Regions from separate parts of the Cupriavidus sp. 05N40 genome, predicted to be linked through region 2. Evidence: predicted binding sites of a transcription regulator. Region 2 holds the regulator's gene; each other region holds the start of a gene.
What was found. Region 2 encodes sigma-54, which starts transcription at its own class of promoters, with help from an activator protein. Its sites were predicted from a motif close to TGGCANGNAANCTGCTTT; they were not measured.

Region 1 (7,220 bases), on a different contig from region 2:
TGCTCGTTGAGCTCCTCGTCGATCGCCGCCGTGACGATGGCCACGTCGGGATGCGCCGCCTGCAACGCGCGCAAACCCGGGCGCGAGGCGATCAGGCACACGTACTTGAGCGTGCTCACGCCCGCCTCCTTGAGACGGTTGAGCGCGGCGATGGCGGAGTTGCCGGTGGCCAGCATCGGGTCGACCACGATCACCAGCCGCTCGCGGATATCCTCCGGCATCTTGAAGTAGTACTCGATCGGCTCCAGCGTCTCCGGATCGCGGTACAGGCCGATATGGCCCACGCGCGCGGCCGGCAGCAGGTCCAGCATGCCGTCAAGGAAACCGTTGCCGGCCCGCAGGATGGACACCAGGCACAGCTTCTTGCCCGACAGCACCGGCGACTCCATCGGCGCGATCGGGGTCTTGATGGCGATGGTCTCCATCGCCAGGTCGCGCGTGGCTTCGTAGGTCAGCAACTGGCTGATCTCGCGGACCAGCCGGCGGAAATTGTCCGTGGTGGTGTCTTCGCTGCGGACCAGCGTGACCTTGTGCTGCACAAGCGGATGGTCCACCACCATCACCGATGGCGTGACAGGCGGTACAGCGGAAAGATCGGTCATGTTGCGCTCCTCGGGAGGCGAATCGCAAAGGGGTACCGCCGCGCGCCCCCTGGAGGGCGCGCGGCGCGCAGGCTAGAACACCGTGCCGTCGCTGTCGATGGCGAAAGGCGGCGGGCCGCCGGGCCTGCGCTTGGCGGCAATGCGGCGCCCCGCCGCCCAGGTGCCGCCTTCGAGCACGCGCGCCAGCGGAAAATCGGCGGCTGACAGCCCGAGCGCCTCGCGCACCGAGGCGGCCACCAGGTCCAGGCCGGTGACCGTGAGCGCGCGCCATTCCACGATGACCGGCTCGTCCACCGTGTGCGTCACCGAGGCGAAGGCCGGGTCGCGCGGCACCATCAGCTCGAAATCGAACAGCAGGCCGCCGTTGCGGTATTCGGGCAGGCCGGTGAGCGCTTCCAGCCCGGTGACGGTCAGCCCGGCGTCCTCCAGCGGTTCGAGCAACGAGTACGTCAGCCACTGCGTGAGCTTGTGGAACGGCACCAGGCCGTCGGCGCAGGCCGGGTGATGCCAGCAGTCGCCCAGCGAGACGCCCTCCAGCATGACGCGCCCCGGCCATACCGGACCCAGCGCCACCAGCAGCGTGCTCAGCACGAAGCCGGCCTCGATGTGACCGTCGACGGCACTCGCCTTGAGGTAGTCGTACAGGTTGCCAAGTCGCGCCGGCGTGCCGAACACGGCCGGCGTGGCCTGCGCCACCTCGCCGAGCCGGCGCAGCAGCCCGGCCCGGCCTTCCAGGCCGACCAGCGGATTGTGCTGCGCCACCTGGAACGCGGTGGCGATGGAAGAGGCGTCGATACGCATCAGGCGTTCGGCATCGGCGCGCAACGGCTGGCCGGGTTGGGCGGAGAATCCGCCGCGCGCGAACAGGTCGAAGCTCGCCACGCCCAGGCCTTCCGAGCGGGTCAGCGAGAGATCGCTGGCCGGGTCGCGATAGCGCCAGTCCGGGCCCGCGCCCGCATCCAGCAGCACGCTCGGGATCACCAGGTCGATGCCGATGCGGGCGCGCTCCTCGCGATCGGCCTCGCCGGACAGCCCGCCGCGCTCGCACAGGATCTGCCAGCGGTCCAGTTTCTCGCCCGCGCCGCTCTCGAAATGGCGCCAGCGGCTGTGATAAGGCACGTTCAGGTCCGGATAGCGCTGGCGGATAGTGGCCGCCACGTAGTCCGCCACCGCGGCGATGCGGTCCGGGTGCCAGGTAAACAGTTCGGAGGCGCCCGCCGCCACGTGCTCGGTGACGGTGGCGCAGTGCGCGCGCACCGCCTGCCCGGTCAGCAGCGCCGCGGCCGGATGCCCGGCGGGCACCGGGCTGGCCCAGCCGCCGCCGTCGCTGGCGGGTTGGGTGAAGGCATCGGACGGGCCGCCCGGCACGCCCGCTTCAGGTGTCTGGTTCATTCGTTCAGTCCTCTACCCTTTGCCAGTGCAAGTTCTTCCGCATCCGGCGGGGTATAGCTCGTGAAGTAGCCAGCCGCTACCTTGGCGTCGATTTCCACGCGGGCGTCGGCCGGAATCAGCGCATCGGGGATCGCCACCTGCTCGACCACCTCGATACCCTGGGCGGTCAGCGCCCCGTGCTTCATATTGCTCATCGAGGCCCAGCGGTCGATGCGCTTGATGCCGAGCCAGTGGAAAACGTCGGGCATGAGTTCCTGGAAACGCATGTCCTGCACGCCGGCCACGCATTCCGTGCGCGCGAAATAGGTCTCGGCGCGGTCGCCGCCGACCTGGCGCTTGCGAGCGTTGTAGACCAGGAACTTGGTGACTTCGCCCAGCGCGCGGCCTTCCTTGCGGTTGTAGACCACCAGGCCCACTCCGCCCTGTTGCGCCATCTCGATGCACACCTCGATGCCATGCGCCAGATAGGGCCGGCAAGTGCAGATATCGGAGCCGAACACGTCGGAGCCGTTGCATTCGTCGTGCACACGGCAGGCCACCTTGGTCTCGGGCTTGCCGAGCTGGCTGACATCGCCGAAGAAGTACAACGTCATGCCGCCGATGGGCGGCAGGAACACCTTGAGGTCCGCCCGCGTCACCAGTTCGGGGAACATGCCGCTGGTCTGCTCGAACAAGGCACGGCGCAGCGCGCTTTCCTTGATATCGAAGCGCCGCGCCAGGCCCGGCAGGTACCAGACCGGGTCGATCGCGGCCTTGGTCACGCGCACGTCGCCGTTGGCGTGGAGGATCCGGCCGTCCGGCACCAGGCGCCCTGCCGCGATGGCGCCCGCCAGTTCGGGCATATTGATATGGGCGCGGGTAACGGCAATCGAGGGCCGGATATCGATGCCCGCCGCGATCCGGTCTGCAAAGGCGGTGGAGACCAGGTGGCCCCAGGGATCCATGGAAACGATCTTGTCCGGGTCGGCCCACTGTGGATGCGGGCCGATGGGTTCGGCCGGCGCGGTATCGGTCAGGTCAGCCCGGTGATCGCGCTGCAGCCGGCCCGAGGCGACCGCCAGTGCGCGATACACCGCATAGGCGCCCGAGTGGGTGCCGATCACGTTGCGCTGGTCGGGATTGGTCAGGCTGGCGATCACGGGACCGCGCTCCGCGGCGCTGGCGGCCCCCCAGTGAATGGGCTCCGCCGGCTTGTCGCGGCGTGCGTGCGAGGTCAGGACGATATGATCGGACATGGCAGCCTCGGAACAGGAATCCTGACCAAACGGTCAGGTTTACAGTTTCATAGTAGGCAACCTTCATGCCATATCCCAATGCTCGTTTTTACCCTGTGTTGCGCGGCCAACAATGCCGCACCTTGACCAGGCGCACCGCAGCCGTGCGGTGGCATGCCCGCACGCTGCCGGATCGCGGTGCACAGGCACCAAGTGAAAGCGGCGCCAGGCTGTTCAGGCCTGGCGCCGCAGTTGGCATGCGTCTGCTTGCGATGCGCCGGAAAACCGGCGGGCCGCTCAGGTCGACTGCTGCCGCCCGGCAGGCTGGCGCCGCGGCGCTTCGGCGCGGGCCGGCCACACCGCCTGGCGCAGGGCCCGCAGCGGCGTCCCGCTCTCCACATAACGGTAGAACAGCGCGCCGGCCGCGTTGCTCAGCACCCACGCGGCAACCATGCCAAGTGCATTGAGCACGGGCTGGTGCGGCGCAAGATGGGATACCACGGCGTTGACTACCAGGCACACCGGGAAGTGCACCAGGAAAACCGAGTAGGAAATGCGGCCGAAGAACGCCAGCACATTGGCGCGCGGCCAGTGCTCCAGCCAGCCGCCACGACGCGCCATGCCCAGCAGCAAGGCCACCGCAAGGGCCACTGCGATACGCAGGCGGAAGTCCACGATCAGCGCGGCCAGCACCGCCGCGCCCAGCACCATCAGCGCCACCGGCGAACGCTCCGGCTCGGACGCCCAGAACGCCAGCGTACCCATGCCATAGGCGCCGAAGAAATAGATCGCCCACACATCCCACGCGGCATCACGGTTGAACCAGAACAGCGACGCCAGCGCCAGCCCCGCCACCAGTGGCATGCCGAACACGGCGCCCTCCACGTCGAACCACCTTGCGCACCGGCGCGCCAGCCACAGCGCCGCGATCAGCAAGGCAAACAGCTGCAGGTCGATGGCGACGTACCAGACGCCGGCCGATAGCGCATCGAAATCCAGCACGTTATGCAGCAGCAGCACATGCGCCAGGAACTGGTGCAGGCCCGGCGCGCCGGGAATCGAATCGTGATGCATCCAGGTGCGCGCGATGGCTGCACCGGCAATGGCGATGAGGATGGCCGCGGTATAAGGCACCACCAGTTTCTGGTAGCGCCGCCAGATCGCAAGCAAGGGATGCGGCACCATCAGATGACCGCCGGGCGCCAGGCTGCGCGCCGCGAGGAATCCGCTGATGACAAGGAAGGCCTGTACGGCAATGCGCGCGTATTGGGAGAACCAGTCGAGCAGATCGGGCGCCAGCACGTGGGCCACGTCGGACATCGGGCCGTAGAAGGCAAGATGGTGCAGCACGATCAGTTGCGAGCTGATCGCCTTGAGTGCGTCAACGCACGCCATGCGCGAAGGACGGGGGCTCATTGTTATAAGAATGCTACAAAGTACACAAGAGCGTGATTCTACTCCTATGCGGCCAAGGCGATCCGCGGCGGCGCCAGATAGTTATCAATACGGCACTTATTCGGCTATTTACGCATGTAATATGTCGTTAAGAACACATTTTCTCTCAGGCGCGCCGGCCCGAGACCCAGAAAAGCAAGGCCGCCGCCAGTAGCGACACCCAGTAATCCGTCGGCGCGCCGGCCAGCCAGTGGATATGCCAGGGCACGAATTCTGGCGCGAAGCGCGCCACGCCATACGCCGGATTGAGCACGAACCAGAGAAAATCCTCGGTGATCCAGAACACCATGATGCAGGCGATCACACGGGCTTCCGCCCGCCAGTTCCAGCGACCGGCAAACAGCAGCGGGAAATGGAAGAACAGGGCCACGCAGGGAAATACCCAGGCGTGATAGCCGGTCATCGGGCGACCGCCCCAGAAGATATCCAGCAGCCAGTGATGCTCGATGCGCCAGGTGGGCAGGTTGGCGGCCCAGCCGGCAGCGCCTTCGATCTGGATCTCGACATTGGCAAAGAAGTACGCCAGCAGCAAGGTCCAGCCGATGATCAGCAGCAGCACCAGCGGGTGCCGCGACGGAAATGCCTGCGCATGCCGCTGCGGGCCAGACAGGTTCAGGGAGCGCATCAGCCTGCCTCCGCCGGCAGCGGCGCGCGGTCTTGCCGGCCAGGCAATTGCGCCAGCACGGTCTGCAGCACGCGCCGGGCCGCCGCAGGCTGGCCCAGCGAGCGAGCCCGCTCCCGCATCGCGTCCAGCCGGGCCGGTTCGGCCAGCAGCAGGCGCACACGGTATTCGAGCGAGACCAGGTCCACGGCCTTGAGCGCAGCGCCCTGCTCCAGCAGATAGTCCGCGTTGCGCTCCTCCTGTCCCGGGATCGGCGCATTGACGACCATCGGCACGCCCATGGCCAGGCATTCGGAGGTGGTCAGCCCGCCGGGCTTGGTGATGACGAGGTCAGAGCAGGCCATCAGCCGTTCCACCTCATTGGTGAATCCGAATGGAAACAGCCGGCCGGGATGCGCGCCCGCCAGCGTCCTGAGGCGATTCAATGCGGCCTCGTTGCGCCCGGCCAGCACGATCAACTGGAAATCGTCGCCCAGCCGCATCAGCGCGTCGGCGGCTTCGTCCAGGCCGCCGAGGCCGGCGCCGCCCCCCATCAGCATGATGGTGCGCCGCGCCGGGTCCAGGCCAAAATGCGCGGCGCAAGCGTGCCGGTCCTGCGGCTGGGTGAAGGCCGGCACCACCGGGATACCGGTGGTATGGATGCGCCCCGCCTCGATGCGGCTGGCCCGCATGCGAAAGGCGATTTCCTCGCTGGCGGCGAAGTAGCCCGTCATATGGGGAATCACCCACATGCCATGCAGGTCGAAATCGGTCACCTGCACCCACACCGGCACGGCCAGTCGCTGGCGGCGCACTTCATGCATCAGGATCTCGGCCGGCAGGAAGTGCGTGCAGACGATGGCGTCCGGCGCGAATTCGTCGATCGCCCGGCGCAGCGCGCGCGTGCTGAGGCGCTCCGCGGCCCGCCGCAGTTTCTGCATGGGCGCGGCGGGATCGGCCTCCGAGGTATGCTGGTACAGCATGCCCCACAAGGCCGGATAGCTGTTGACCAGCTTGATGTAGAGGTCCGTGTAGAGCTTGCGGAAGGTGGCGGGCACGTACGCCATCACATCGAGATGCAGGGTCCGCACCTCGGGGAATTCGGCCTGCGCCGTCAGCCTCAGGGCCTCGGCGGCACGCATGTGCCCGGCGCCGGCGGAAACGCTGAGGAACAGGATTTTCTTCTGCGGCCTGGTCGCGTCGGTCAGATCGGTCACATGGCTCCTCGGGTCACTTCATGACAAATGACTTGATCAGGGTCAGCTCGCCGGGCTTGCGCATCGGCACGCGGAATACCTGCTGCTTTTCGCTGGGCGTGTTCTCGTCGGTGATCACCGCCACCTGGGCCACGGTGATGGCTTCGGGCCCCGCACCGCTGCCGTAGTAGTTCACGTAGACGAGATAGGTGCCGGGCGGCGGCGCGGCGATCGAATAGATCTCGGGACCATAGCCGGTGGTCACGTCGACGTCGAGCGCCCCGCCGTTGCCGGCGACGCGATTTGCGTAGAAGGTGTGCTGGCCGTCCGGCGCAACCACATGGAGGTCCAGGTCGGTGGCATCGCTATCCCAGGACAGCACCACGCGCAAGCGCGGCCGGGTCCGGCCCTGGTAGCCGTCGTAGAACTGCACGCGCTTGCTGGCGCCCTGCGCGCTGCGCATCTCCACGCTGTTGCTGCCTGCGGAAAACGCATATGGCCGCGAGAAGCGGCCGTCCTCCTCCACCCGCTGCGGCATGGCGACACCGTTGATCACCAGCGTGGCGACCGAGCCGTCGCCGCGCCGGCCACGTCCGCGCGCAGCGGGCGCGGCGCCCTCGGCACCGCCGCCAGGCTGCGCTTTCGGCGCCGAACGGATACGCCCCGCGATCATGGCGCTGGCGGCCTGGCCCGCCGGCGTGGACACCGACACGGCGGGATAGTGGACCTCCTGCGTGTAATTGGCAGTGTCACCCGCCGA
Region 2 (4,648 bases):
CCGCGAAGCAGCCCTGACGAAGCCTGACGCGCCGCGCCCGGAAACAGCCAAGAAACGAAGCCGCCCGCGGGCCAGAGCCGCCCGCGCCAACCGCCACCACGCCAATATGAATCCATTCCTGACGACATCGTCCTGTCGCCGTCGCAGCACGGCTGCCCTGCTGACGCTGGCAGCCATGCTCGGCCTTGCGCTGGCCGCGCCCGCCCGCGCCGAGAAGGCCGACCGCGACAAGCCACTGGTGCTGGAGGCGGACAATGCCAGCTACGACGACGTCAAGCAGGTGTACGTACTGACCGGCAACGTGGTGCTGACCAAGGGCACCATGGTGCTGAAGTCCGATGCGGCCGAAGTGCGCACCGACCCCGAGGGCTACCAGTACGCCGTGGCCACCTCGAAGGCAGGCAAGCAGGCCTATATCCGCCAGAAGCGCGACAACGTCGACGAATACATCGACGGCTGGGGCGACCGCATCGAGTCCGACGGCAAGCAGGAAATCTCCAAGCTGATCGGCCGCGCCCGCATGGCGCGCCTGGCCGGCGCCAAGCTGGTCGACGAGATCCGCGGTGCCGTGATCACCTACGACAGCCGCAACGAGTTCTACACGGCCACCGGCGGCGCCGAGAACGCCACGGCAGGCAGCCCGTCCGGACGCGTGCGCGCGGTGCTCTCGCCGCGCCAGGAGCAGCCCGCCAGCGGCGCCGCCGCCAGTCCGCTGCCGCTCAAGCCGGCCCCTGCCCCCRCCAACCCCTGACGCCGGCGCGCAGCAGCGCCGCCCGATCCACGGATTCAGCCTTCATGACCGCTACCCAAACCGAACCGTCCCAGCCCAACGTCCTGACCGAGAGCAGCACCCTGGTCGTGCGCCACCTGAAGAAGCGCTACGGCTCGCGCACGGTGGTCAAGGACGTGTCGCTCGACGTGAAGAGCGGCGAGGTGGTCGGGCTGCTGGGTCCCAACGGCGCGGGCAAGACCACTTCGTTCTACATGATCGTCGGGCTGGTGGCGCTGGACGAAGGCGACATCGTGCTCGACGACAAGCACATCAGCGGCCTSGCSATCCAYGAGCGCGCGCGCATGGGCCTGTCCTACCTGCCGCAGGAAGCCTCGGTGTTCCGCAAGCTCAACGTGCAGGAGAACATCCGCGCCGTGCTCGAGTTGCAGGTGCACGACGGCAAGCCGCTGTCCAAGGCGGATATCGAGCGACGCCTGGACTCGCTGCTCGACGACCTGCAGATCGCCCACCTGCGCGAGAATCCGGCGCTGTCGCTGTCCGGTGGCGAGCGCCGCCGCGTGGAAATCGCCCGTGCGCTGGCTTCCGCGCCGCGCTTCATCCTGCTCGACGAACCGTTCGCCGGCGTGGACCCGATCGCGGTGGGCGAAATCCAGCGCATCGTCAGCTTCCTCAAGGCRCGCAACATCGGCGTGCTSATCACGGACCACAACGTGCGSGAGACGCTTGGCATCTGCGACCACGCGTATATCATCAGCGAAGGCACCGTGCTGGCGTCAGGCCAGCCCGAAGACATCATTGCCAACGAATCGGTGCGCAAGGTCTACCTGGGCGAGAACTTCCGCATGTAACGCGGGGCGCGGCCTACTGCCGCGCAGCCGGGATATTCGCGGCCAGGCGGCGTTCATGTCGCCTTTCATCCTGCAAACGATCACGGCGGCATCAGCGATAGCAATTTCCGTTCCAACGGCATGGAAGTTGCGCATAAAATAGGTCGCATGAAACCGTCGCTACAGCTCCGCCTCTCGCAGCATCTCGCGCTTACGCCGCAACTCCAGCAGTCGATCCGGCTGCTGCAACTGTCCACGCTCGAACTGCAGCAGGAAGTTGAGCAAGCGCTCACCGAGAACCCCCTGCTCGAACGCGAAAACGACTGGATCGAAAGCCCGCTGCGCGTGGGTGCCGATGGCTCCGTCAACCTGCAGAGCGCGCCCGCGCCTGCGCCCGCCGATGGCCAGGGCACCAGCGAGAACCGCCCCGACGGCGCCGCCGATGGCGACGACAACTACGCCGACAGCGGCGAGGATTACGGCAGCGACTGGAGCCTCGACGACTTTGCCCGCCGCCCGCAGGGCGACGAGGACGAAAAGACGCCGATGCAGCTGCGTGACGCCGAGCCGACGCTGCGCGAGCACCTGATGGAGCAACTCGCGCCGCTGAAGATTTCCATGCGCGACAAAGGGCTCGCGATCTTCCTGGTCGAGTCGCTGGACGACGACGGATACCTTAGCGCTTCGCTCGAGGAGATCTGCGCCGAACTGCCCGAGGAACTCGAGTTCGAGATCGACGAGGTACACGCCGTCCTGACCCTGCTGCAGAGCTTCGACCCGGCCGGCGTAGGTGCGCGCAACGCCGCCGAATGCCTGGCGCTGCAACTGCGCCGGCTCACCCATCCGCAGCGCGAACTGGCCCTGACCATCGTCACCAGCCACCTGGAGCTGCTCGCGGTGCGCGACTACACGCGCCTGAAGAAAGCGCTGCAGGTCGACGAGGCCGACCTCAAGGCCGCGCACGAACTGATCCGCTCGCTCGCCCCGTATCCCGGCCATGCCTATAGCCGCCCCGAGGCGGATTTCGTGGTGCCGGATGTTTTCGTGCGAAAAATGAGCGGCGGCTGGATCGCGCAACTCAATCCGGATGTGATGCCGCGGCTACGCATCAACGATATGTACGCGCAGATTTTGCGCGGTGCAAAAGGCGATTCAGGGGCTGCCGGACTGCAGCAAAAATTGCAGGAAGCACGCTGGTTGATCAAGAATATCCAGCAGCGCTTCGACACCATATTGCGCGTCGCACAAGCGATTGTCGAACGTCAAAAGAACTTCTTCACCCACGGGGAAATTGCGATGCGCCCCTTGGTTTTGCGGGAGATTGCCGATACACTGGGTCTACACGAGTCCACCATCTCTCGGGTGACAACCAATAAATACATGGCAACGCCGATGGGGACTTTCGAGCTGAAGTATTTCTTCGGCAGTCACGTATCCACAGAAACCGGCGGCGCGGCCTCTTCAACGGCAATTCGAGCGTTGATCAAGCAACTCATAGGAGCCGAAGATCCCAGGAATCCCCTGTCGGATAGCAGGATCGCCGAACTGCTCGGCGAGCAAGGCTTCGTGGTGGCGCGCCGTACCGTCGCCAAGTACCGCGAGGCGCTGAAAATCCCTGCCGTAAATCTCCGCAAGTCTTTGTAGCCGAGTTGCATCGCCTGCCTGATGCAACTCTTTCAGAAGGAGAAACGCTATGAACTTCAAGATCAGTGGACACCACTTGGACATCACGCCCCCGCTGCGTGAGTACGTGGAAACGAAACTGGAGCGTATCGTCAGGCATTTCGATCAAGTCATTGGCGTAAGTGTGCTGCTATCTGTCGACAATACAAAAGAAAAGGACCGGCGGCAGTACGCGGAAATCAATCTACATCTCAAGGGCAAGGACATCTTTGTCGAAGCGCATCACGAAGACCTGTATGCCGCTATCGACGCGCTAGTCGACAAGCTCGACCGGCAGGTGATTCGCCACAAGGATCGCGTGCAAAGCCACGACCGCGAAGCGGTCAAGTATCAATTGGCCGCAGCGCAGATGCAGCAATGACCGTGCCTGGCGGCCCACCTAGGGGGCCGTCGGTGTCAGTCCCTTGAAACCAGAACAAGCCGCGCCCGATGCGCGGCTTTTTTGCGCACATTTTTGTGGCGTTCTCCCGCATTTACGGCCGGTATCGAATCACGCAAGGGGATTCCGCAAGGCCACGCTCCCGGTGTATGCTGTGCAATACATAAGCAATAGCGCGGCAATTTTTCCGTGCGCGCGGCACCGCTTCCGCGCATCGGCTATTGCAATGCACAAGGCGGGGGCGGGCCTGCTCTATAATGGCCAGACGCCCGACACCGGCATGGGATAACCGGTGAAACGAGGGCACGAGCCTTTCTATCCCCTTTGCCTGGTGCGGCCCTCTCCTGGCCACGGGCCTGCTTACTAGAAAAACCTGCGCATTCCACATGAATCGTTTGGCTAAATTGCTGCCACCCGGCAACATCAACCTCGACGTCAGCGTCACCAGCAAGAAGCGGGTGTTCGAACAGGCCGGGCTCCTCTTCGAGAACAACCATGGCGTAGCGCGCGCTACCGTGACCGACAACCTGTTCGCCCGCGAATCGCTGGGCTCGACCGGCCTCGGAGCCGGGGTTGCCATTCCGCACGGTCGCATCAAGGGCCTCAAGCAGCCCCTGGCCGCCTTCATGCGCCTGGGCGAGCCGATCCCCTTCGAGTCGCCTGACGGCAAGCCGGTGTCGCTGCTGATCTTCCTGCTCGTGCCCGAACAGGCTACCCAGCAGCACCTGGAGATCCTTTCCGAGATTGCCCAGCTGCTGTCCGACCGCGAAATGCGCGAAGGACTCGCTACCCTGCCCACTCCCGATGCCGTGCACCAGTTGCTGACGCAATGGCATCCCTGACCCGCCGGGGCAAGCCCTGCCCGGCCAACAGGGCCGTTGCCTCCCCGGCCTGAAAGCCTGTCCCCCGAAAGCACCGCATGGAACTCACTGGCGTCACCTCGCAGTCGATCTTCGACGACAACGCAGCCGACATCAAACTCTCCTGGGTCGCTGGCCTGGAAGGGGCCGACCGGGCCTTCGACGT
Region 3 (9,102 bases), on a different contig from region 2:
GCGGGGAACTCGGGCCTGCTGGTCTTCCCGCTGTGCGTGCTGCTGGTCTACCTGGTGCTTGCCGCGCAGTACGGCAGCTGGAGCCTGCCGGTGTCGATCCTGCTGATCGTGCCGATGTGCCTGCTGGCGGCGTCGCTCGGGGTGAAGGGCATGGGACAGGACATCAACATCCTCACGCAGATCGGCTTTATCGTGCTGGTGGGGCTGGCGGCGAAGAACGCGATCCTGATCGTGGAGGTCGCGCGGCAGCTCGAGGCGCAGGGCGTGGCCCTGGTCGAGGCGGTGGTGGAGGCATGCCAGCAACGGCTGCGCCCGATCATCATGACCTCGCTCGCCTTTATCCTGGGGGTGCTGCCGCTGATCCTCTCCGAGGGCGCGGGCGCCGAGATGCGCCAGGCCGTGGGCGCCGCCGTCTTCTTCGGCATGATCGGCGTCACCTTGTTCGGCCTGGTCTTCACGCCGGTGTTCTATGTCGGCATCCGCAAGCTGGTGACGCGACGAAGGGGAGCGCACGCCGCGACGCTGGCATTGCCGGAGGTGACGCAATGAACGCCGTTCGCCTGATTCCTGCTTTGCTGGCCGCCGTCGCGTTGCTGGGCGCCTGCGCCGGCGCGCCGCCCGCGGCACCCACGCCGCTGCCGCTGGCGGATGGCTATGCCAATGCCTCCCTGGCCAGCGACGCGGCGGTGCCCGATCTGTCCGGCTGGTGGAAGGGCTTTCGCGATCCCGTGCTGGACAAGCTGGTCGATGCCGCGCTGGCCGAGAACCTGGACCTGAAGACGGCGGTCGCCCGCATCGACGCGGCCCGCGCCTTGCGGGCCGGCACCGCCGCGCAGGGGCTGCCGGAAGTCAGCCTGGGTATCGACACCGCGCGGCGGCGGCTGCCGGCCGCGCAATCCCCCTCGGGGGTGCCGGTCACCGCCAACGCATTCGGGGCAGGCCTCGAAGCTTCCTGGGAAGTCGATGTCTTTGGCCGTATCCGGCAAGGCGTGGCCGCGGCCGAGGCCGACGTGAGGTCGGCGCAGGAGGACGCCCGGGCGGTCGGGATCGCGGTGACGGCCGAGGTCGTGCAGACCTATCTCGCCGCGCGCAGCCTCGAGTACCGGCTGACGCTGGTCAGCGAGAATGCGCGCAACCAGTCGGAGACGGAAAAGCTGACGCGCCTGATGTTCGACGCCGGCGCGCTGCCGGTGGCGGACGTCGATCGCGCGCAAGCCCAGGCGCAGACCACGCTCGCCCAGTTGCCGCTGCTCGAGCTGGAGCGGCAGAACGCGCTGCACCGCTTGTCCATCCTGGTGGCGGCCACGCCCGCGGAGGTCTACCAGCAGATGGAGCCGCTCGCGGCGCGCCCGCGCTGGACACCGCCCGCGGGCATCGGGACGCCGGCCGAGCTGCTGCGCCGGCGTCCCGATATCAGGGCGGCCGAGGCCCGGGTGGTCGCCGCCTATGCGCGCGTCGGCGTGGCGCAAGCCGAGCTGATGCCGCACCTGCAACTGGCCGGCGCGATCGGCGCCGTGGCGGACGGGTTCTCCGGCGCGGGGCTGGCGCGCTCAATTGCATGGATGCTGGGGGCCGGCGCCAGCGCGCCCGTGTTTGACGGCAACCGCCGCCGCAGCGTGGTGACGCTGCGGCGCGCCGAAGCGGAGCAGGCGCTCTATGCCTATCGCGCCGCGGTGCTGAGGGCGGTCGCCGAGGTCGAGAGCGCGGTGGCGGCGTCCGCGCGCAGCCGGGACCGGGTTGCCAGGCTGGCAAGCGCGACTTCCAGTGCCCGCGCTGCCTATGAGCAGATCGATCGTTCCTGGCGGGCGGGCGAGACGCCCTTTATCGATACCCTGCAGGTGCAGCGCACGCTGCTGGAGGCCGAAGACGCGCTGTGCGTGGCGCAGACGGTGGAACTGCAGAGCCAGGCCGGTCTTGTCACGGCCCTGGGGCAATAAGAACGGTCGGCGGGGCCGGATCACCGCTCCGCATGGGGCGGTGATGGCCGCGGGGCGGCAAGACCTACAATACCCCGCGCTCCTTCAGGCCCTTCACTTCCGCCTCGCTCAGGCCCAGCTCCGCCCGGAGCGCGCCCTCGGTATGTTCTCCGAGCATCGGCGGCGCCTTCACCACCACCGGCGTGGCTGAAAACCGCAGCGGGCTGCGCAGGCTCGGCGCCGTGACGCCGCGCCCGTGCGGCAGGTGCATCAGCAGGTCGCGGTGCCTGACCTGCTCATCCTCGAAGACCGCGTCGAGCTGGTTGATCGGGCCGCCGGGCACGCCGGCGCGCTCCAGGGCTGCGAGCAGATCCGCGCTTTGCCATTCGGCGATGCGCGCGCCGATGATCTCGCGCAGGGCGTCGCGGTTGTCGACGCGGCCCATGTTCTGCACGAAGCGCTCGTCGGTGGCGACCTCGGCACAGCCGAGCAGCTTGCACAAGGCGGCGAACTGCCCGTTGTTCCCGGCGGCGACGATCAGGTGGCCGTCGCGGCAGGGGAAGACCTCGGAGGGCGAGGCCACGGGGTTGGTGTTGCCGGCGCGGCGCGGCAGATTGCCGGTCATCTGGTAGCCGAGCGCGAGGTGGCCGTTGGCGGCGACCGAGGCGTCCAGCATGGCGGCGTCGATGTACTGGCCTTCGCCGGTGGCCTGGCGGTGGTAGAGCGCGCCGAGCAGGGCGACCGAGGCGTACAGCCCGGTGAGGATGTCGGTGATGGGGATGGCGGTGCGCATGGGCGCGCCGCCCGGGCTGCCGTCGGGCTGGCCGCAGGTGCTCATCAGGCCGGCCATGCCTTGCAGGATGAAGTCATAGGCCGGGCGCGCGCTGTAGGGGCCGTCCGGGCCGAAGCCGGTGACCGAGCAATAGATGATGTCGCGGCGCAGCGCGCGGATGGATTCGTAGTCGAGCCCGTATTTCTTCAGGCTGCCGGCTTTGTAGTTCTCCACCACCACGTCGCAGCGCGCGGCCAGCTGGCGCACCAGCTCGGCGCCCTCGGGCTGGGAGATATCGATGGTGACGGACTGCTTGCCGCGATTGCCGGCGAGGAAGAAGGCGGAGTCGTTGGTGACGTTGCCGTCGGCGTCGGTCAGGAAGGGCCCCAGCTTGCGGGTATCGTCGCCGTCGCCGGGCTTCTCTATCTTGTAGACGGTGGCGCCCATGTCGGCCAGGTTCTGCGTGGCCCAGGGACCGGCCACCACGCGCGTCAGGTCCAGTACCTTGATGCCTTCCAGGATTGCGCTCATGTACGTGCCAGCCAAATAAGGAGATCCGGCATCATTGGCCGGATCCGGGGTTCATGCAATTCGCCAATGCCAAAGCCGGATTACGGCGCGGCCAAAGCGTGCTAGTGGGCGGCGTGGGGCTTGTGCTCGCCAGCGTGGCCGTGGTCGGCCTCGTGCACATGCATTGCCGCCGCCTGGTTGGGGTCGAAATCGCAGCTCGGGTTGTCCGCGTCGTGCGAGTGCGGGTGCAGCGCGCCGGGGATGTGCCGGTTGTTGAGGCCGTCGGCATTGAGCCAGGCGAGCGTGGCGGCCGCGGCGCGGTCGATCAGCGTGCCGCACTGCGTATAGTCGTACGGGGAAACATCGAGCGGGCACAGCGGCGGCACCACCGAGATATGCGCCCGGTCGGCCCAGCGCTCGAGGTCCTGCACCAGTTGGCGCGCCACCAGCAGCGACAGCGCATTGAAGGCATGGTCGATGGGGCCGCGCGGCTCGCGCCTGGCCGCGCAGGCAAAGCCGGCCGGCAGCACCACCACGCGCGTGGCGCCAAGCCGGATGGCGGTGGAGACCGGGGTGTTGTTGGCCACGCCGCCGTCGATCAGCGTGCGCCCGCCCAGCGCCACCGGCGGGAACACGCCGGGGATGGCGGCGCTGGCCAGCACCGCCTGCACCAGGCTGCCGGAGGAGAGCACCACCTCCGCGCCGCTCTGCATATCGGTGGCGACCACATAGAGCGGGACTTCGGCTCGCTCCAGCGGCATGTCGCCGAAGTGGTGCGACAGCAGGCGCCGCAGCGCGGCGGATTCCACCAGGTGGCCGCGCTGCCCGCGCAGCATGCCGAACAGGCTGCGCCACGACCACGGCATCACCTCGGCGCGGCGCAGGCTGCGCCAGATCGATTCCAGTTTCGCGGTGCCGGCGGTGTGGGGGTTGCAGGCGTAGTAGGCGCCGTTGATGGCGCCGGCCGACGCGCCGATGACCATGTCCGGCTTGACGCCCCAGGCCACCAGTTCACGCAGCATGCCGGCTTCGATCGCGCCGAGGCTGCCTCCCCCGGCGAAGACAAATGCGGTTTTTTCCATGGTTCGTGGTGCAGAGCAACAGCGCTAGAAGAATCCTGACAAGGACAGCATAGGCGACATTGGGCCGGCTTGACAGGCGTTGGACGCGCGAGGGTGCGCCTATGGCACATAATGTGCATACAGTGCCAGAAAAAGCACGAGCGCGCCTGCTTTTCCGGGCCGACAAGAGAGGAGACGATGAGTAGTTCAACCGACAAATTCTCGGCCACCATGCGCGATGGCCTGGCCAATCTTGCGCGGCGCCTGCGCTTTGTGATGGAGGAGGGCTCCATCTGGCTCGACGAACAGCGCATGATCCTGCTGCATACCGCCGCACTGGGCGCGCTGCGCAAGGAGTTGGTGGATACCCTCGGCATGGAGCGGGCGCGCGGCCTGTTCATGCGCATGGGTTTCCATTCCGGCATGCGCGACGCCGAGCTGGCCAAGAAGATGCGACCCAACGAGAGCGACTTCGGCCTGCTCGAGATCGGTCCCTGCCTGCATACCATCGAAGGCGTGGTGCGGGTGACGCCGGTCAAGGTGGACATCGACATCGCCGCCGGCATCTACGATGGCGAATTCCTGTGGGAAGACTCCTTCGAGGGCGACGTGCACCGCCAGCTGTTCGGCGTCGTCGACGCGCCCGCCTGCTGGATGCAGATCGGATACGCCACCGGCTATACCTCGGCGCTGATGGGCCGCACCATCCTCTACCGGGAGGTGGAGTGCATCGCCTGCGGGCATGCGCATTGCCGCATCATCGGCAAGCCGCTGGAGGCATGGGAGGACGGCGCCGAAGTGCTGGCCCTGTACCAGCCCGACCCGGTGATCGAGACCATCCTGGAGCTGCAAAGCGAGGTCGAGCACCTGCGCGCGCTCCAGCGCAACAACGGCAAGCCCGCCGACCTGGTGGGCTGCTCGCCCGAGTTCCGCGCCGCCTGGGGCCTGCTGCAGCGCGCCGCCGCCAGCAACGTGACCGTGCTCCTGCTGGGCGAGACCGGGGTCGGCAAGGAGCGCTTCGCGCAGGCGCTGCACGGCGTGAGCGCACGCGCGGACAAGCCCTTCGTGGCGGTCAACTGCGCGGCCATCCCCGACGAGCTGATCGAGTCCGAGCTGTTCGGCGTGGAGAAGGGCGCCTTCACCGGCGCGCACCAGTCGCGCCCGGGCCGCTTCGAGCGGGCGCATGGCGGCACCCTGTTCCTGGACGAGCTGGGCGAGCTGTCGCTGCCGGCGCAGTCCAAGCTGCTGCGCGTGCTGCAGGAGGGCGAGCTGGAGCGCGTGGGCGGCACCGAAGCGCGCCGCGTGGATGTGCGGCTGGTGGCCGCCACCAACGTGGACCTGGCCGAGGCGGTCAAGGCCGGCACCTTCCGCAAGGACCTGTATTACCGCCTCAACGTCTATCCCGTCACGATCCCGCCGCTGCGCGAGCGGCTCGACGACATCCGCCTGCTGGTGGAGCGCTTCGTGGCACGCTATGGCGCGCGCCACGGCAAGAAGATCGTCGGCATCACCGACCGCGCGCTGGCCGAGCTGCGCCGCTACGACTGGCCCGGCAATGTGCGCGAGCTGGAGAACGTGATCGAGCGCGGGGTCATCCTGGCCAGCAACGGCGGCCTGATCTCGGCCGACCACCTGTTCCTGCCCGCCAGCGCGCCGGCCGCCATGGACACGGCGCCGCGGCTCGGCGCGGGCGGCACCCTGCCGGCCTTGCGCGAAGCGGCCGTGCACGGCTTGCTGGACCATATGGCCGAGCAGCAGCTGGCGCTGGGCGACGTGGAAACGGTGCTGATGGAGGCGGCCATGGAGCGGGCCAACGGCAATATGAGCCAGGCCGCGCGCCTGCTGGGCATTACCCGGCCGCAGCTGGCCTACCGCTGGAAGAACCGGGGCAGCCGCGGCGCCTGAGCGCCCGATCTCCTGGCCGCCCCGCGAAAACGCTCGCCAGGCAGCGTTTCACCATTTGATGCACTCCCCCGAACGGCGCGGCCAGGCCGCCAGCGCGGCCTGCTGCACCGCATATGCCGCGCGGCCCAGCCCGCGCATGGCATTGCGCCGTCTCCGGCAAATCGCCTGTTGCACCGCGGGGCATCCGCGCCGCGCCGCAAGCCTGTCCGCAAACGTCCGCCCCGGGCGGCTTTTCACCATTTGATCAAGCCCCTTCGCCGGATTGATCAATTCATCGATGGCGCGGCACCCGGCGCTTGCGGGTAAACGCGCAGGCGAATCCCGCCTCGACGCCGCCGGCCCTTGTGCCGCCGTGCTTCGCGCTGCCTGGCACGCTCTTCGCAATAGAGCTCGTATCTGCCACCAGAGGAGCGCGCCATGATCAACCAGTCGGTCCCCCTGTTCGAAGCCACGCCGCGCTATGTGCGCGTGGACGGCCGCACGCCCGAGGGCTTCGTGCAGTTCGCCTTCAGCGTGGCGGACCCCGAGCTCAACGTCGAGCTGATCATGCCCGAGCCGATGTTCGAGGCGTTCTGCAGCGTCAACCACGTGCGCTTCCTCCCGCCGCAGGCCCCGCCGTCCGGGCAGGACGCCTGACCAGGCCGGCGGCACCCGGCCCGATCCCCCCGACAAGAACAACACGACAAGAACAACACGACCCAGGAGACCCAGCGATGCAAGTCGATATCAAGACCCAGCAGATCCAGCCCTTGCGCCAGACCTACGGCAATATCGCGCGCCGCTTCGGCGACAAGCCGGCCTCGCGCTACCAGGAAGCCACCTACGACGTGCAGTCGGAGGTCAACTTCCACTACCGCCCCACGTGGGACCCGCAGTACGCGCTCTACGACAAGCGCCGCACGGCGATCGTGATGGAAGACTGGTACGCGCTGAAGGACCCGCGCCAGTACTACTACGGCGCCTACGTCGGCGCGCGCGGCCGCCAGCAGGACGCCGCCGAGAAGAGCTTCGCCTTCGTGGAAAAGCGCGGGCTGCTGCCGGCGCTGCCGCTGGAGTGGCAGGAACGCCTGGCCGACGGCCTGCTGCCGCTGCGCCACGTGGAGTGGGCCGCCAACATGAACAACTTCTACTGCGCGGACTATGGCTGGGGCACTGCCATCACGCAGGCCTGCACCTACTGCGCGATGGACCGGCTCGGCATTGCCCAGTACCTGTCGCGCATCGGCATGCTGCTCGACGGCAACACGGGCGTGGCGCTCGAGCGCGCCAAGGCCGCCTGGATGGACAGCGCCGCGTGGCAGCCGCTGCGCCGCCTGGTGGAGCACAGCTTCGTGATCGAGGACTGGTTCGAGACCTTCGTCACCCAGAACCTGGTGCTCGACGGGCTGCTCTACCCGCTGGTGTACCAGCACGCCGACGCCGTCATCGCGCGCGCCTGCGGCACCGGGCTGGCGGTGCTGACCGAGTTCATGAACGACTGGCGCGAGGAGCATGCGCGCTGGGTCGACGCGGTGGTACAGGCCGCGGCAGCCGAGTCCGAGGCCAACCGCATGCTGCTGTCGGGCTGGGCGCGCGCGGCGCGACAGCAGGTGGGCGCGGCGCTGGTGCCGGTGGCGGACACGCTGCTGGGCGACGGCGGCGAGCAGATCGTGGCGCTGTGCCTGGAGCAGTTCGACGCGCGCCTGCACAAGCTTGGCCTTGCCTGAGGAGAGCGCCGCCATGACCGCCAATGTCTATATCGCGCTGCAAAGCAACGACGACACCCGTCCCATCATCGACGCCATCACCGAAGCCAACCCGCATGCCGTGGTGTCGCGGTTTCCGGCCATGGTCAAGATCGACGCGCCGGGGCACCTGACCATCCTGCGCGAGCTGGTGTCCGAGAAGCTCGGGCGCGAGTGGGACCTGCAGGAGATCCACCTCAACCTGATCTCGCTGTCCGGCAACATCGACGAGGACGACGACGCCTTCACGCTGCGCTGGAACGACTGAATTCGCCGCCGCGCCCGCGGCAGGCAAGCAATAACGGAGACATCATGGACGCACGCAAGAAACTCAACCTGCGCGAGAAGTACGCGACGATGACGCGCGACCTGGGCTGGGAAACCACCTACGAGCCGATGGACAAGGTCTTCCCGTACGACAAGTACGAGGGCATCAAGATCCATGACTGGGACAAGTGGGAAGACCCGTTCCGCATGACCATGGACGCCTACTGGAAATACCAGTCGGAGAAGGAGCGCAAGCTGTACGCGATCATCGACTCCTTTGTGCAGAACAATGGCCACCTCAACGTCTCGGACCCGCGCTACCTGAACGCGCTGCGGCTGTTCCTGACCGGCGTGACGCCGCTCGAATACGCCGCGCACCGTGGCTATGCCCACCTGGGGCGCCATTTCCGCGGCGCCGGCGCGCGGGTGGCGGCGCAGATGCAGTCCATCGACGAGCTGCGCCATGCGCAGACGCAGCTGCACACGCTCTCGGTCTACAACAAGTACTTCCATGGCTTCGGCGAATGGCGCCACATGCACGACCGGGTCTGGTACCTGTCGGTGCCCAAGTCCTACTTCGAGGACGCCATGAGCGCCGGCCCGTTCGAGTTCATCACCGCGATCTCGTTCTCGTTCGAGTACGTGCTGACCAACCTGCTGTTCATGCCCTTCATGTCGGGCGCGGCCTACAACGGCGACATGGCCACGGTCACCTTCGGCTTCTCGGCCCAGTCGGACGAGTCGCGTCACATGACGCTGGGCCTGGAAGTGGTGAAGTTCCTGTGCCAGCAGGACCCGGACAACATCCCCATCCTGCAGAAGTGGCTGGACAAATGGTTCTGGCGCGGCTTCCGCCTGCTCACGCTGGTCGGCATGATGATGGACTACATGCTGCCACGCCGCGTGATGTCGTGGGCCGAAGCCTGGGAGATGTACTTCGAGCAGGC
Region 4 (6,134 bases), on a different contig from region 2:
CCTGGAGCTGACAGCACAATGGTTCATGCGACCCCGTCTGCTAGAATTTTGGCGATTGATTCTACCGGGGTATTGACCCCTTTCCCAATGTTTAGTTTCTGGAAGAAGCGCAAGGCCGAGCCGGCCGGTGCGCCAGTCGAGGCGCCAAGCCCCGCGCCCGCGGCCGCACCGGCCCCGGTAACGGCGCCCGCGCCGACCCCGAATGCAGCCCCGGTGGCGGCTCCGGTGGCCCCTGCGCTACCCGTGGCGGCTCCCCCCCCGGCGCCCGTTCCCATGCCGGCGGCAAGGCTGCCCGAGCCCCCCGCTGGCGAGGAAATGGTCCTGACACCGCCTCCGGCCGCCAGCCAGGAGGCCAGGCGTGGCTGGGTACAGCGCCTGCGCACGGGGCTGTCCAAGACCAGCCGCAACCTGGGCACGCTGTTCGTCGGCGTGAAGGTCGACGAAGCCCTGTTCGAGGAGCTGGAAACCGCGCTGCTGATGGCTGACGCGGGAGTTGAGGCCACCGAATACCTGCTGGGCGAGCTGCGCCGGCGCGTCAAGAGCGAGCGTATCGAGACCTCCGAAGGCGTCAAGACTGCGCTGCGCGAGCTGCTCACCAACCTGCTGCGCCCGCTCGAGAAGACCATGGAGCTGGGGCGCGAACAGCCAATGGTGATGATGATCGCGGGCGTCAACGGCGCCGGCAAGACCACCAGCATCGGCAAGCTCTGCAAGCATTTCCAGAGCTACGGGCAGTCCGTGCTGCTGGCCGCGGGCGACACCTTCCGCGCCGCCGCGCGCGAACAGCTGACGATCTGGGGAGAACGCAACAACGTGACGGTCGTCTCGCAGGAGAGCGGCGACCCGGCCGCCGTGATCTTCGACGCGGTCAACGCGGCGCGCGCGCGCGGGATCGATATCGTGATGGCCGATACCGCCGGACGCCTGCCGACGCAGCTGCACCTGATGGAGGAGCTCAAGAAGGTCAAGCGCGTGATCGCCAAGGCCATGCCGAGCGCGCCCCACGAATCGCTGCTGGTGATCGACGCCAACACCGGGCAGAACGCACTGGCGCAGGTCAAGGCGTTCGACGACGCGCTGAATCTCACCGGGCTGATCGTGACCAAGCTCGACGGCACCGCCAAGGGCGGCATCCTCGCCGCGATCGCGCGGCAGCGCCCGGTGCCGGTCTACTTCATCGGCGTGGGCGAGAAGGTCGAGGACCTGCAGCCGTTCAGGGCCGACGAGTTCGCGGAAGCCCTGCTGGGCTGAACACCCGCGCCGGCGGAAAAAAAGCCCCGCAATCGCTTGCGGGGCTTTTTCATACGGCCGCCTGAACTGCCGGCGCGCTACTCCGCGTCCGGCTGCGCCTTCGGCTCGGCCTGCTGGAAAGCCGGCAGCGCCATGCACGCATCGAACGCCTTGGCGATCGCCGGATAGCGGCTCACGTCGATATTGAAGCGCTGCGCGTTGAAGACCTGCGGCACCAGGCAGACATCGGCCAGCGTCGGCGTGTCGCCAAAGCAGAAGCGGCCTGCCTTGCCGGAACGCGCCAGGTTGGTGTTGACCGCCTCGAAACCCAGCTCGACCCAGTGGCGGTACCACGCGTCCTTGGCCTCTTCCGCCACGCCCAGCGTGTGCTTGAGGTACTTCAGCACGCGCAGGTTGTTGAGCGGATGGATCTCGCAGGCAACCTCGAACGCCACCGCGCGGATATAGGCGCGGTCGAGCGCGCTGCCGGGCAGCAGCGGCGGCTCGGGATGCGTTTCGTCGAGGTACTCCACCATCGCGATCGACTGCATCACGACCTGATCGTCGTCGAGCAGGGTCGGCACCAGCGCATCGGGATTGAGCGTGCGGTAGGCGGGCTGGAGCTGCTGGCCACCCTCGCGCAGCAGATGTACGGGCACGTAGTCGTACGGCAAACCCTTCAGGTTCAGCGCGATGCGCACCCGGTACGAAGCCGAGCTACGGAAGTAGCTGTAGAGCTTCAGCATGGGCTAGACCACCTTGACGATGAGCTCGCCCAGGCCTTCGATCTTGCCCTGCATGACGTCGCCCTTCACCACCGCGCCCACGCCTTCGGGCGTGCCGCTGTAGATCAGGTCGCCGGGATRCAGCTCGAACAGGCGCGAAAGATAGGACACCATTTCCGGCACCGACCAGATCAGGTCGGAGAGGTCGCCGCGCTGCTTTTCGGCGCCGTTGACGGCCAGCGTGACAGCGCCCTTTTCCGGATGGCCGATGGCGGACACCGGCACGATCGGACCGATCGGTGCAGACTTGTCGAAAGCCTTGCCGGTTTCCCAGGGGCGGCCGGTCTTTTTCGATTCGTTCTGCAGGTCGCGGCGCGTCATGTCCAGGCCGATGGCGTAGCCGAACACGTGGCTGGCGGCGTGGGCCTCGGCAATGTCCTTGCCGCCCTTGCCGATGGCGACCACCAGTTCGATCTCGTAGTGGCAGTTGCTGGTGCCCTGCGGGTACGGGAAGCTGCCTTCGGTGCCGTCGGCCACATAGCTCACCGCGTCGGCGGGCTTGCAGAAGAAGAACGGCGGTTCACGGTCGGGGTCCGAACCCATTTCACGGGCGTGGGCGGCATAGTTGCGGCCCACGCAGTAGACCCGGCGCACCGGGAACTGCGCGCTGCCGCCGCGCACGGGCACGCCGGTGGGCGCGGGCGGGGCGAATACGAATTCGGTCATCCAACTCTCCAGACTTTGTACTGTGTTTGTCAGGCCGCGCGTTGCCGGCAGACGCCCTGCCGCGCAGCAGGGCAATAGCATACACCGCCCCCTTCGGGCTTGTACGCCGGCGGACATTGAATGCGGGAAACCCCGCAATACAATAAAGACGTAGTCGGCGCGGATCTTGCATGGCAAGTCCCGACGCCAATGGAAACATGACCCGACGCCCTCCCGCCCCTCCCAGCCCGCCCCGTCCCGCGACGCCACCCGCGGCGGGTTCGCGCAGCCTGCGCATCTTGCTCGTGCGCGATCCGCACGACGCGGACCCGCTCAATGTCGAGACCATCCAGGCCGGCCTGGTATCGGCGGGTTTCACCGACATCGAGACGGCGGACGCGGACATGCGCCTGCCCGACGCCATCGCTGCACGGCAGCCTGATCTCATCATCATCGCCTCCGAATCGGCTGCGCGCGACACCGTGGAGCATGTGTGCGTCTCGACGCAGCACGCGCCACGGCCGATCGTGCTGTTCACGGACAACGACGACGCCCAGCGCATCAAGGCGGCGCTCACGGCGGGCATTACCGCCTACATCGTCGACGGCCTGCGCGCCGAGCGCGTCAAGACCGTGCTGGATGTGGCCTATGCGCGCTTCGAGCTGGACCAGCAACTGCGCGCCGAGCTGGATGCCACGCGCCTGCAGCTGGCCGAGCGCAAGGAAGTCGAGCGTGCCAAGGGCTTGCTGATGAAGGAGCGCGGCATGAGCGAGGAAGAGGCCTACAAGCGCCTGCGCAGCATGGCGATGGAGCGCGGCATCAAGCTGGTCGAGGCCGCGCGGCGCGTGATCGATGTGATGAGTTGAGCCCACGGCGCCGGCAACCGGCCCGCACGGGCTTGGTGCATTGCACAAACATGGCGCCGCGCCGGCGCACGCCGCGCACCGAGTGCGCTCAGGCCCGCCGCATTCCTCCCTCCCTTTTCCCGGTCGCCGTGCGCCCGATGCCCGCCKTTTGCCGCACCTGCCCCTCGCCGGCGAATGAACGCATGGCACGCCGCTTGCGTAGATACCATGACGGCCAACGAAGGCCGATCACTATCCGATGTGCGCCGCCAACGAAGGCTGCGCCGCATCACGGGACAACGGCGTCCTGACCTGCCCCGCATTCTGGCGAAAGCGGCGCGGTTCAGGACGCTTTTCATTTGGAGCCGTGGAATGCCCTCTCGCCTGAAGCTTGCCAAGCCGCTGCACGCCGCGGTCGCCAACGATGCCAGCACGGCCGCCGCCGACGCGGTGCCCGCCAGCAGCGGCCGCCGCCGCGCGCTGGCCACCATCGCCGGCGCCAGCGTGATCACCCTGGTCGACCCGCTGGTGCGCGCCGGCGCCTGGGCGGCGGGCTCCGATGCGCCGGAGAAGCCCGAGGTGCGGATCGGCTTTATCCCGCTGACGGACTGCGCTTCCGTGGTCATGGCCGGCACGCTCGGCTTCGACAAGAAATACGGCATCAAGATCACGCCCACCAAGGAGGCTTCCTGGGCCGGCGTGCGCGACAAGCTGGTCAACGGCGAGCTCGACGCCGCGCACGTGCTGTACGGCCTGATCTACGGCGTGCAGCTGGGCATCGGCGGGCCCAAGAAGGACATGGCCGTGCTGATGAACCTCAACCACAACGGCCAGGCCATCACGCTGTCCTCCAAGCTGGCGGAAAAAGGCGTCAAGGACGGCGCCAGCCTGAAGGCGCTGATGACGAAGGAAAAGCGCGACTACACCTTTGCCCAGACCTTCCCCACCGGCACCCACGCGATGTGGCTGTACTACTGGCTGGCCGCCAACGGCATCAACCCGATGCAGGACGCCAAGGCCATCACCGTGCCGCCGCCGCAGATGGTGGCCAATATGCGCGTGGGCAATATGGATGGCTTCTGCGTCGGCGAACCCTGGGGCGCGCGCGCCATTGCCGACAAGATCGGCTTCACCGCGGAAACCACGCAGGCCATCTGGAAGGATCACCCGGAGAAGACCCTGGGCACCACGGCCGAGTTCGTGCAGAAGTACCCCAACACCGCGCGCGCCATGGTGGCCGCCGTGCTCGAAGCCTCGAAGTACATCGACGCGTCGGCCTCCAACCGCCGCAAGACCGCCGAAACCATTGCCGCCAAGTCTTATGTCAACACCGACATGGACATCATCCTGGACCGCATGCTTGGCCGCTACAGCAACGGCCTGGGCAAGACCTGGGACGACCCGGACTCGATGAAGTTCTACCAGGACGGCAGCGCCAACTTTCCCTTCCTCTCCGACGGCATGTGGTTCCTCACGCAGCACAAGCGCTGGGGCCTGCTCAAGGACCACCCCGACTACCTGGCGGTGGCGAAGAAGGTCAACCGCATCGATGTCTACAAGCAGGCGGCCGAAGCCGCGCAGGTGCCGGTGCCCAAGAGCGATTTCCGCACGGCGCGCCTGATCGACGGCGTGACATGGGATGCCACCAAGGACCCCAAGGCGTACGCCGACGGATTCAAGATCAAAGCCTGAGCCGGTTCGATTGCAGCCCGAATGCCGGCGTGGCGACGCGCCGGCGCCTGAAGGAGCCTGATGTGAATGCACTAGCTCGACCGGCCGAACATGCCGGCAACCAAGTCTCCTCCACCGACGCCGGCGGCACCGCCGGACTCGCCGTGCTCGGCGACCAGCAAGCGCACGAGCGCGCCGAACGCCGCGCGCTCGAGGCTCAGGCCGATGCGCGCCGCGCCGCGCGGCGCGAGGCCGTCAGCGCCGTCGTGCTCAAGGCGATGCCGCCCGTCGCCGGCTTTGCGCTGTTCCTGTTGTTCTGGCACGGCGTGGCCACGATGAGCCCTGCGCTGCCCACCCCGGCCGCCACCTGGCACGCCGCCGTGCCGCTGTTTTCCGACCCGTTCTACCGCAACGGCCCCAACGACCAGGGCATCGGCTGGAATGTGCTGGCGTCGCTGGCGCGCGTCGCGGCGGGCTTCGGGCTGGCCGCGCTGATCGGCATTCCGGCTGGCTTCGCGCTGGGCCGCTTTGCCTTTCTCAACGCCATGATGGCGCCGATCATCAGCCTGCTGCGGCCGGTCTCGCCGCTGGCGTGGCTGCCGATCGGGCTGCTGCTGTTCAAGGCCGCCAACCCGGCGGCGATCTGGGCCATCTTCATCTGCTCGATCTGGCCGATGGTGATCAACACCGCGGTGGGCGTGACGCGCGTGCCGCAGGACTACCTGAACGTGGCGCGCGTGCTCGACCTGTCCGAGTGGAAGGTGTTCACGCGGGTGCTGCTGCCGGCGGTGCTGCCCTATATGCTGACCGGCGTGCGGCTGTCCATCGGCACCGCCTGGCTGGTGATCGTGGCCGCGGAGATGCTCACGGGCGGCACCGGCATCGGCTTCTGGCTGTGGGACGAGTGGAACAACCTGAAGGTCGAGCACATCGTGATCGCCATCTTCATCATCGGCGT

Region 1: the regulator sigma-54 is predicted to act here: its motif matches at 3,283-3,300, upstream of AC1DO7_RS36460 (GTP cyclohydrolase II).
Region 3: the regulator sigma-54 is predicted to act here: its motif matches at 6,532-6,549, upstream of AC1DO7_RS17170 (phenol hydroxylase subunit).
Region 4: the regulator sigma-54 is predicted to act here: its motif matches at 2,837-2,854, upstream of AC1DO7_RS15920 (ANTAR domain-containing response regulator).

The regions. Positions count from the first base shown of each region.
Region 1 covers NZ_JBFTND010000257.1:605-7,824, forward strand. Annotated here, with positions in the region: gene upp (uracil phosphoribosyltransferase) at 1-602, opposite strand, end outside; gene AC1DO7_RS36455 (URC4/urg3 family protein) at 675-1,994, opposite strand; gene AC1DO7_RS36460 (GTP cyclohydrolase II) at 1,991-3,229, opposite strand; gene AC1DO7_RS36465 (acyltransferase family protein) at 3,506-4,624, opposite strand; gene AC1DO7_RS36470 (hypothetical protein) at 4,770-5,288, opposite strand; gene AC1DO7_RS36475 (MGDG synthase family glycosyltransferase) at 5,288-6,406, opposite strand; gene AC1DO7_RS36480 (YfaP family protein) at 6,495-7,220, opposite strand, start outside.
Region 2 covers NZ_JBFTND010000028.1:38,656-43,303, forward strand. Annotated here, with positions in the region: gene lptC (LPS export ABC transporter periplasmic protein LptC) at 1-17, shown strand, start outside; gene lptA (lipopolysaccharide transport periplasmic protein LptA) at 107-751, shown strand; gene lptB (LPS export ABC transporter ATP-binding protein) at 796-1,581, shown strand; gene AC1DO7_RS09065 (RNA polymerase factor sigma-54) at 1,729-3,204, shown strand; gene hpf (ribosome hibernation-promoting factor, HPF/YfiA family) at 3,254-3,604, shown strand; gene ptsN (PTS IIA-like nitrogen regulatory protein PtsN) at 4,009-4,464, shown strand; partial or broken gene AC1DO7_RS09080 (HPr(Ser) kinase/phosphatase) at 4,542-4,648, shown strand, end outside.
Region 3 covers NZ_JBFTND010000067.1:1,980-11,081, reverse strand. Annotated here, with positions in the region: gene AC1DO7_RS17195 (efflux RND transporter permease subunit) at 1-549, shown strand, start outside; gene AC1DO7_RS17190 (efflux transporter outer membrane subunit) at 546-1,937, shown strand; gene AC1DO7_RS17185 (CaiB/BaiF CoA transferase family protein) at 2,002-3,219, opposite strand; gene AC1DO7_RS17180 (patatin-like phospholipase family protein) at 3,321-4,280, opposite strand; gene poxR (phenol degradation transcriptional regulator PoxR) at 4,458-6,164, shown strand; gene AC1DO7_RS17170 (phenol hydroxylase subunit) at 6,582-6,800, shown strand; gene AC1DO7_RS17165 (aromatic/alkene monooxygenase hydroxylase subunit beta) at 6,878-7,870, shown strand; gene AC1DO7_RS17160 (MmoB/DmpM family protein) at 7,884-8,156, shown strand; gene AC1DO7_RS17155 (aromatic/alkene/methane monooxygenase hydroxylase/oxygenase subunit alpha) at 8,201-9,102, shown strand, end outside.
Region 4 covers NZ_JBFTND010000059.1:11,680-17,813, forward strand. Annotated here, with positions in the region: gene AC1DO7_RS15900 (M16 family metallopeptidase) at 1-27, opposite strand, end outside; gene ftsY (signal recognition particle-docking protein FtsY) at 88-1,251, shown strand; gene maiA (maleylacetoacetate isomerase) at 1,329-1,973, opposite strand; gene AC1DO7_RS15915 (fumarylacetoacetate hydrolase family protein) at 1,980-2,681, opposite strand; gene AC1DO7_RS15920 (ANTAR domain-containing response regulator) at 2,879-3,526, shown strand; gene AC1DO7_RS15925 (CmpA/NrtA family ABC transporter substrate-binding protein) at 3,878-5,197, shown strand; gene ntrB (nitrate ABC transporter permease) at 5,260-6,134, shown strand, end outside.